3 regions of the Comamonas kerstersii genome follow, and region 1 is predicted to be linked to each of the others. Evidence: predicted binding sites of a transcription regulator. Region 1 holds the regulator's gene; each other region holds the start of a gene.
What was found. The regulator FNR, encoded in region 1, switches genes on or off when oxygen is low (the NO sensors DNR and NnrR bind a similar motif). The targets are predictions, from matches to a motif close to TTGATNNNNATCAA.

Region 1 (3,279 bases):
AATACTTGCGAAAGTCAATGAGCCATGCACTGTTGATGGACTCATACTGCACCTCGCCCTGACACATGATGGCCATGATCACCGCACGGCGCAGCATGTCATCACGCGAAAGCGCCAGGCCACGCACGATGGGCAGACGCCCCTGATCGAGCAGGTCGTAATACTCTTCCAGCGTCTTGGCATTCTGGCTGTAGGTGGCCCCTACGCGACCAATGGCCGAAACACCCAGTGCAATCAGATCGCAGTCAGGCTGTGTGCTGTAGCCCTGGAAGTTGCGATGCAGGCGACCCTGGCGCTTGGCTACGGCCAGTGAATCTTCAGGCAGGGCAAAGTGGTCCATGCCCACGTACACATAACCAGCCTCCATGAAACTGTCCAGCGCCGCAGCCAGCATATTGACCTTGTCCGCTGCTGCAGGCAGATCCGCCTGAAGAATGCGACGCTGAGGCTTGAAGCGCTCGGGCAGATGTGCATAGGCATACAGCGCAATACGATCAGGGCGCAGCTCGGCCACTTGCTGCAGCGTTCTAGCGAAGGACTTTTCATTTTGCTTGGGCAGGCCGTAGATCAAGTCCACATTGATCGACTCAAAGCCCAGCTCACGTGAAGCGGCCACCAGATCAAACACCTGCTCGGCAGGCTGCTCACGGTGCACCGCTTTTTGTACATCCGGGTCAAAGTCCTGCACCCCAAAGCTCAGGCGGTTAAAGCCCATGGCCTTGAGGGCGGCCAGACGCTCACGTGTCACAGTACGTGGGTCAACTTCAATGGAGTACTCACCCGCTTCATCAAAGACAAAGCGCTGGCGCAGCATGTCCCACATCTGCACCAGTTGCTCGTCCGAAAGAAATGTCGGCGTTCCACCACCTATGTGAAGCTGGCTGACCAGCTGACCTCTTCCACAATGGGCCAGATGCAGATCCAGCTCCCGCTCAAGATACTGTAGGTACGTGACCGCACGCTCGTGGTGCTTGGTGATGATCTTGTTGCATGCACAGTAGTAACACAAAGAGTTACAAAATGGGATGTGCACATACAGCGACATTGGCGACTTGGCCGCTGCAGAAATTTTGCGTTGCTTTAATGCCAAGATATAGTCGCTATCACCAAATGCCTCAACGAACCTGTCCGCAGTAGGATAAGAGGTGTAACGAGGTCCTGGCACGTCATAGCGACGCAAGAGTTCCGGGGTGACTGCAGTCATGTTTTCTTCCTTAATGCTGCAACTGTGCAGCAAGATGGCATGCACACTCTTGACATGAATCAAGCACTCACCATAAGGGAAGTGTCAGAATTTGACTGAAATCATTCGAGATACATAGCAAGCGCCCGATAGTCCCCGTTTATTGACATCCAACTTTTAATTCTGGCCTTTACACCCGTGTCTACCTCGTGTTCAGGCCTTGCGTACATGACTCCACCAACCATCAAAGTAACCTGCTCCAATTGCAACCTGCGTGAACTGTGCATGCCCGTCGGTTTAAATGACCAGCAGCTGCAGCGCATCGACGACATTGTGGCTACGCGCCGCAAAGTCAAGCGCGGGATGACACTGTTCCGCAACGGAGAGCCTTTCACGTCGCTGTATGCCATCCGCACGGGCTTTTTCAAGACATGCGTAGCCACCGAAGACGGACGCGATCAGGTCACAGGTTTCCAGATGGCGGGAGAGATCATCGGGCTCGATGGCATCGTCAATGACCACCACACCTGCGATGCAATCGCACTGGAAGATGCCGAAGTCTGCGTGATGCCCTTTGACAGCCTCGAAGAGATCTCGCGCGAGGTTACAGCCCTGCAGACGCACGTACACAAAGTGATGAGCCGCGAAATCGTGCGCGAGCACAGCGTCATGCTGCTGCTGGGCAGCATGCGCGCCGAAGAGCGTCTGGCGGCCTTTATTCTGAATCTGGTGCAGCGCCTGCATGCACGCGGCTTCTCCTCGTCAGAACTCATTTTGCGTATGACCCGCGAGGAAATTGGCAGCTATCTGGGTCTGAAGCTGGAAACCGTCAGCCGCACTTTCTCCAAGTTTGTGGATGAAGGCTGGGTCGAAGTGAAGCAGCGCCACGTTCGAATTCTGGACACTGCCGCCCTGCAGCGCCTGGTCAACAGCCAGCACGACTGCAACAAGCAGCTGTAAACTCAGCCAGCCTGCGCTCTCACACACCCAAACGCCCACTGCATGCTGTGGGCGTTTGCTTTGGGTGCGATGCCAGAGCATCTACACCGCATAAAAAATAGCGGCTAGCGCTTGATTTATCAGTATTTCAGATACAAAAGTATCTCAAACACCCATAAAACAAGCGCTAGCCGCTCCTCTTTTTAAGAAGCTGCAAGTATCACTTGGGTGTCAGATCAGGCAAATCTTCATCAGGTGTAACAACATGGTTGCGCACGGCGCCTGCAGGCGCCAGGCTTTTTTCCAGCTTCTGGTTGATATTCAGCCCCTCCTGGTAGTAGTTCGGATCCACCACAGGGTCAGCGCCATCCATGGCAATCATGGCCGTCACAACGCCTGCCACCACGACGATGGCAGGGCCTGCCAGCACCATCCATACATGGCCATACTTCCACCACGGACCGGATGCTGACTCCACTTGTTTTCCTAGCTGGGACATTTCGAACACTCTCTTCCTTCAACAGAAAGTGTGCACAGCAACGCCATGCACACTACAGGATCATTTTTAGCGCGGCACGAGGAAGACAGATTTCTCCGTCACATGCCCTTGGCCACTTTGCGCTGCGATATCAAACTCAATGGCGTGTGAGCCAGCGCTGGCCGCACCGTAAGGAATCTGCACTCGCACCGCTACGCCGCGCGTCTGTGCAGGATCAACCTTGACGGTCTGCCCTTCCACCAGCTCAATGCCTTGAATACCCTGCACCGACACCTTATAGGTCTGCGCTTGCTCGGTCGCGTTCATCACCTGCAGACGATACACATTTTCGAGCTTGCCGCCTGCAACAATGCGTGCCAGTGAAGCGCGGTCACGGATGACGTCCACCTTCAGCGGTTCTCTGATGGCCAGACTGATGGCCATGGCCGCTGCCAGTGCCAGCAAAATGCTCGAATAAATCAGCACCCGTGGACGTGCAATGCGTTGCCAGATCTGTGCGCTCTTCCAGCCTTGGTTCACCGCATTCTGGGTGGTCAAGCGCACCAAGCCACGTGGATAGTGCATGTTATCCATCACGCTGTTGCATGCATCGATGCACAGGCCGCAGCCAATGCACTCGTACTGCAGGCCGTTGCGGATATCAATACCCACAGGGCAG
Region 2 (3,279 bases), 910 kb from region 1:
CTGGGGATATTGCACAGGCATGTCGTAGCCTGCGAACTGCACCATGCGGGCTCCCAGCGCCAGGTGCAAAGCATGCAGGGGCGTGGTACGAACTTCGGCAGGGGAAGGGGAAACACTGCTCATAAGCTTGTCATCCTCTGTTCTGGTGTGTCGAGTCATTCTAGGCGGGCGATCGCTTCTCGCTGCTGAATGTTGTGTGAAAGCTATCCAGCCCCACGCTTGGCAGCCAAGGCCGCGCATCTATGATGCGTGTCTTTGTGTTCAGAGGCATGCGTGTGCATGCAGCTCTGGTTTGGATCCATTCACCATGCTCTCTCACTCATTGAAGTGGACGACCCTGATGGGCGTCCTAGGTGCAGCGTTGCTGACTTCTGGCTGCTCATATGTCAAAGGTTTCTATGGCGGTAAAGCGCAGACGCAGACCGCAACGACGGCGGCGACTGTGCTTTATGCGCCTGAACGTCACTATGCCGCAGACATCAGCGCCGCGCGTGCCTATGTGAGTGCGCAGCTGCCTGCTTCGCAGCGCATGGCTTTGCTGGATGTGCGCGATGCCACGGAATATCGCATGGGCCATCCGGAAGGGGCCTTCCATGTGCCTTATCCACGCATTTACCGTCAGTGCCAGCCTCACCCCAGTGGTGCAGAGCAAGCCCAGATCCGGTCGGACGATGGCAGCGAATGCCGCTATGGCGTGGTGCCGGGCAGTGAAGTGCGCATGAGTGCAGCGGATTTCTGGCAGGCCGTGGTGGATGTGCTGCCCTATAAGGATGCGCCTATTGCAGTGCTGTGCCGCAATGCCGCATGTGCCGCAGAGGCCGCCAACCTGCTGGCGCGGCCTGATCTGTCTGTAGACCCCAAGCTTGCAGGGCAGGGCTATCGGTCGGTCTATGTCATCAAGGAGGGCTTTGTGGGGGCGCCCATGGTGGCCACAGATGTGCAGACAGGACGTGTGCTGAGCACAGAGAAAAAAGCGCAGGCCTTCAAGCAGTCGAGCGGCAAAACCCAGTTGTATGCGCAGCCATCTGTGCCTGTAGACGCAGACAATGACGGAAAAATCACGCAGGCGGACTGGAGCGGCTGGCGCAATTTTCTGGGCTTGCCCTATGTCATGAGCCTGCAGCCCAGTTTGCTCAGTGAGGCTGCTCAGCCCTATTACGAAAAACCTTGAGGAAGCTGAACTGTGGCAAGTGTGTTGGTGAGCTGCAACAGATCACTTGCTTGCGCACCGTTCCTGCATCAACGCTACGTTCAGCAATGGATGCTGCAGGGCAGTGCCTTGTCAAAGCAGTGAGCAGGTGCTAACGAAATGTTGCTTTTGAGCAGCATTTCAGTCATTTCTGAAATGTCTGGGGTTGGCTTTTGACTTAGGGCAAACGGCGCTGTGCATCGCGGTGATGCAATGGCTGTACGGGGGCTGTCCCCGGGTTCACTAACTGAATACCCATTATGAAAAAGACTCTGCTGGCTGTAGCCGCTCTGTGTGCGTTGACTTCCGGTGCTGCAATGGCGCAGCAGCAAGATGGCAAGTGGCAAATCCGTGCACGTGCTGTGAATATCGATTTCCACAATGGTGGCGCTGCGCATGCTCAGGGTGTGAGCGTCAAGGACAAGACCATTCCTGAAGTCGATATCACTTACTTCTTCACACCTAATATCGCTGCAGAACTGATTCTGACCTACCCACAGAAGCTGGATGTGAAAGCGGGTGATGCCAAGATCGGTACGCTGAAGGCTTTGCCTCCTACGCTGACAGCCCAATATCACTTCACCAACTTTGGCGCTTTCAAGCCTTATGTGGGCGCTGGTATTAACTACACCCGTTTCTCTAGCCAAAAGGACACAGCAGGTATTGGCTGGAAAGTGAAAAACCACAGTTGGGGCGGTGCTCTGCAGGTTGGTTTCGACTATGCGCTGGATAAGAACTGGTCGCTCAACTTTGACGTGAAGAAGGTCTACATGGACACCAAGGTGACAGCTGGAAATGGTGCTGTTGACATGGGCAAACTCAAGCTGAACCCCGTACTGATCGGCGTTGGCGTTGGCTACCGCTTCTAAGCAGGCATCCTCCAAGGGCTTTCAAACCGCTGTGCTGTATGGCACAGCGGTTTTTTTGCCTGTGGAGAATAAAAAAACCGTCCACCAATGTGGACGGTTTTTGTGGATGCCGTGGCTGGTGATCAGACTTTATCCAGCGCCTGCTCCAGGTCAGCCAGCAAATCGTCGATGTGCTCAATGCCGATGGATAGGCGCACCATGCCTTCGGTGACGCCAGCCTTGGCCAGCTCTGCGGCGTCGAGCTGGCGGTGGGTGGTGGAGGCAGGGTGGGTGGCCAGCGATTTGGCATCGCCGATGTTGACCAGGCGTGTGAACAGCTGCAGTGCATCCAGGAAGCGGGCACCGGCAGCGCGCGCATCCTCGGCCTTGAGGCTGAAGGACAGAATGCCCGAAGCGCGGCCCTGAGACTGTTTTTGCACGATGGCATGGTCGGGATGGTCTTTCAGACCAGCGTAGCGCACCCATTCCACCTTGGGATGGCGTTGCAGGGTTTCAGCAATCTTCTGGGTGTTGTCGCAGATGCGGTCCATGCGCAGCGCCAGGGTTTCAATGCCTTGCAGAATCTGGAAGGCATTCTGGGGCGAGATGGCCGCACCCATATTGCGCAGCGGCACCACGCGGGCGCGGCCGATGTAGGCAGCTTCGCCCAGGGCTTCGGTATAGACCACGCCGTGGTAGCTGACGTCGGGTTCGTTCAGACGCTTGAAGCGCTCCTTGTGCGCTGCCCAGGGGAATTTGCCGCTGTCCACAATCGCGCCGCCGACGCTGGTGCCGTGGCCGCCCAGGTATTTGGTGAGCGAGTGCACGACGATGTCTGCACCAAATTCGATAGGGCGTAGCAGGTAGGGCGAGGGCACGGTGTTGTCCACAATCAGTGGCACACCGTGGGCGTGCGCCACATCGGCCAGCGCGCGGATGTCGGTCACATTGCCCAGCGGGTTGCCGATGGACTCAATAAACACCGCCTTGGTCTTGGCATCGATGAGCTTGCCAAAGCTGGCCGGATCGCGCGGATCGGCAAAGCGCACCTCAATGCCCTGCTGCGGGAACGTATGGGCAAACAGGTTGTAGGTGCCGCCGTAGAGCGTGCTGGCGGAGATGATGTTGTCGCCGGCCTCTGCAATGGTCTGGATGGCGTAGGTGGTGGCGGCCATGCCCGATGCCACGGCCAGCGCCGCAATACCGCCTTCCAGCGCTGCGACGCGCTTTTCCAGCACATCG
Region 3 (3,279 bases), 880 kb from region 1:
CCACCTCAATGGCTTCAATGGCGCGCGCACGTTCCACGCGGCTGAAGCGGAAGCGGTCGGCCACCACGTCCAGCACCTTGATTTTTTCGGGTGGGGTGGCCTTGGCTTTCTTGCCTTTGCTCGGGATTTCTTCAGCCGCGTGCGGGCGTTCCACCTCTCGCTCGGCCTGGATCTTGGTAAAGCCGCTGGCCGACAGCCACTGCTCCACCTCTTCCTGTGTGGTGTTGGCTGGCATTTCCACGGGGAAGGTCAGCGCAATGCGTGGGTCACCGGCTTCAACGCAGCGCTGCTGCAGCTGGCTGTAAATGGTTTCCACCGTGTCGTGCTGCACGGGCAGGCCGGTTTCCTTGTCATACAGACGCGCGGCGCGTGCGAACAGGAGCTTCAAGTGGTCGTTGAGCTCCGTCATCGTGCCCACGGTGGAGCGGGAGTTGCGCACGGGGTTGGTTTGGTCAATGGCAATCGCAGGCGGCACACCTTCGACGCGGTCCACGGCCGGCTTGTCCATACGGTCCAGAAACTGGCGCGCATAGGCGCTGAAGGTTTCGACGTAGCGGCGCTGTCCCTCGGCAAACAGCGTATCGAACACCAGGCTCGACTTGCCCGAGCCGCTCGGCCCGGTGACCACGGTCAACTCGCCGGTGCGAATGTCCAAGTCAACGTTTTGCAGGTTGTGCTGGCGGGCGCCACGGATGCGAATCAGGCCTTGGGTCATGGTGTACTGCGCGTAGAAGAGGCTCACAAGGAAAGCGGCCGGTCATTCTAGGCAGGCTGGCACGACCTGCTGGTTTTAAGGGTAAGCTGGCGCGGTCTTTGCTTGATTGCGGGTGGCATCGGGAAGTTTTGGAAACATCTTTCATGCGATGCCGGGCATGCAGGGAAACGGGGTGCTCAGCTCGCCCAGAGCGAGGGGCAGCACTCTGGCACGCTAAAAACCGCAGCTATGACGAGGGTTTTTGACAGCGGGTGTTGTCTGCATACACTGTGGGGATTGACATCTGTCAAGTCTTTTCATTATTTCAGTATTTCCTGAATAATCAACGATTTACGTTGGTTTTGACAGTTGTCAAAAGTTTGATTCGTCCACCGGGAATTCCTGAAAAACATCACGATGCACTGCGTTGCATCAAAAGACTTGGGTGGGAGTCGTTGGGGAGGAGTACATTCGGCGGGTTTTGTAATCCGCGTTTATCCCTAACAGCGCGCATTTTTCGCGTTTACAGCATGCCTAAATCTACGGAAACCCGCGGGCCATTCTGGCTCGCTGCGGCAGCTTTGGCGGCAACTCTTACGGGTTGCAGCAAGGCCGTCGTGCTTAATCCCGCAGGGGACATCGCTGCCCAGCAAGGTGACTTGGTGGTGACTGCCACTTTGTTGATGCTGGTCATCATCGTTCCTGTGATCCTGCTGACTTTGCTGTTTGCCTGGAAGTACCGCCAGGCAAACACTGAAGCCGAGTATGACCCTGAGTGGCACCACTCGACCACCCTTGAGATGGTCATCTGGAGCGTTCCTCTGATCATCATCATCGTGCTGGGCACGATCACATGGATCAGCACTCACAAGCTGGACCCTTATCGACCACTGGATCGTATTTCCGCCACGCAGCCCCTGAATGCCGAGGTCAAGCCTCTGGAAGTTCAGGTGGTGTCGCTGGACTGGAAGTGGCTGTTCTTCTACCCCGAGCAAGGTATTGCGACGGTGAACGAGCTGGCTGCACCTGTGGACCGTCCTATCCTCTTCAAGCTCACTGCCTCCAAGACCATGTCGGCCTTCTATGTGCCTGACCTGGCCGGCATGATCTACACCATGCCTGGCATGGAAACGCAGCTGAATGCGGTGATCAACAAGGAAGGTACCTACAAGGGTCTGAACTCGCACTACAACGGTGCAGGTTTCTCGGGCATGACTTTCAAGTTCCTGGGTCTGAACAACGAAGGCTTTGACGCCTGGGTGCAAAAAGCCAAGGACGAAGGCCAGGCGCTGGATGCTGCCAAGTATCTGGAACTGGTGAAGCCCAGCGAACGCAATCCTGTGACACGCTTCTCTTCCGTGCAGGACGGTCTGTATGACCGCATCCTCAACATGTGCGTGGAAGAAGGCAAGATGTGCATGAGCCAGATGATGGAGATCGATGCCAAGGGTGGCGCTGCCTACATGAAGGCGGCCGGTCTGAATCTGCCTCAGGATGTGTGTTCTGTGGAAAACGCGGACGAAGTCGTTGCCCTTCTGGAGCAGCGCCCCGTGCAGCAATAAGCAGTTAACGGCTGGAAAGCTGGCACAGGCTGGCTTTCCGGTCATTTAGCAAGAGACCAATATGTCTGAACCAACAACGTTGCCCAACGATCCGCTGCTCGGGCGGATCAGCTGGGAATCCATACCGATGGCCCATGAGCCCATCGTGCTGGCGACTTTTATTGCCGTGGTGCTTGGTGGCTTGGTGGTGCTGGCTGCACTGACCAAGTTCAAGCTGTGGGGTCCTCTGTGGCGTGACTGGATCTGCTCGATCGACCACAAGAAGATCGGCATCATGTACATCATTCTGGGCCTGGTCATGCTGCTGCGCGGCTTTGCCGATGCGGTGATGATGCGTATCCAGCAGGCCATGGCTTTTGGTGACAGCATGGGCTATCTGCCCCCTCACCACTATGACCAGATCTTCACCGCACACGGTGTGATCATGATTTTCTTTGTGGCCATGCCTCTGGTCACAGGTTTCATGAACTACCTGATCCCTCTGCAGATCGGTGCGCGTGACGTTTCCTTCCCTTTCCTGAACAACTTCTCGTTCTGGATGACCGCCACCGGCGCGATTCTGGTGATGGTTTCGCTGTTCCTGGGTGAGTTCTCCACCAATGGCTGGCTGGCCCTGTCGAATCTGGGTAACCAGAATCCGGGCGTGGGCATGGACTACTACATCTGGGCGCTGCAGCTCTCGGGTGTGGGTACGACGCTGTCGGGTATCAACCTGATCGTCACCATCGTCAAGATGCGTGCCCCTGGCATGAATCTGATGAAGATGCCTGTGTTCGTGTGGACATCGCTGTGTACCAATGCCTTGATCGTGGCTTCCTTCCCGATCCTGACTGCGGCGCTGGCCCTGATGACCATGGACCGCTACTTCGGCACACAGTTCTTCACGAACGAGCTGGGCGGCAACCCCATGCTGTACGTGAACCTGATCTGGATCTGGGGCCACCCTGAGGTGTACATCCTGATCCTGCCCGTGTTCGGTATCTTCTCCGAGATCGTTTCTACCTTCAGCAAGAAGCGTCTGTT

Region 2: a site for FNR is predicted at 1,363-1,376, ahead of B5M06_RS16035 (OmpW/AlkL family protein). Genes of this name have one in related genera too.
Region 3: a site for FNR is predicted at 992-1,005, ahead of cyoA (ubiquinol oxidase subunit II). Genes of this name have one in related genera too.

The regions. Positions count from the first base shown of each region.
Region 1 covers NZ_CP020121.1:2,507,118-2,510,396, reverse strand. Annotated here, with positions in the region: gene hemN (oxygen-independent coproporphyrinogen III oxidase) at 1-1,204, opposite strand, end outside; gene fnr (fumarate/nitrate reduction transcriptional regulator Fnr) at 1,412-2,143, shown strand; gene B5M06_RS11735 (FixH family protein) at 2,343-2,621, opposite strand; gene ccoG (cytochrome c oxidase accessory protein CcoG) at 2,688-3,279, opposite strand, start outside.
Region 2 covers NZ_CP020121.1:3,417,407-3,420,685, reverse strand. Annotated here, with positions in the region: gene gcvT (glycine cleavage system aminomethyltransferase GcvT) at 1-123, opposite strand, end outside; gene B5M06_RS16040 (rhodanese-like domain-containing protein) at 308-1,171, shown strand; gene B5M06_RS16035 (OmpW/AlkL family protein) at 1,450-2,058, shown strand; gene B5M06_RS16030 (O-acetylhomoserine aminocarboxypropyltransferase/cysteine synthase family protein) at 2,181-3,279, opposite strand, start outside.
Region 3 covers NZ_CP020121.1:1,629,956-1,633,234, forward strand. Annotated here, with positions in the region: gene uvrA (excinuclease ABC subunit UvrA) at 1-715, opposite strand, end outside; gene cyoA (ubiquinol oxidase subunit II) at 1,225-2,256, shown strand; gene cyoB (cytochrome o ubiquinol oxidase subunit I) at 2,318-3,279, shown strand, end outside.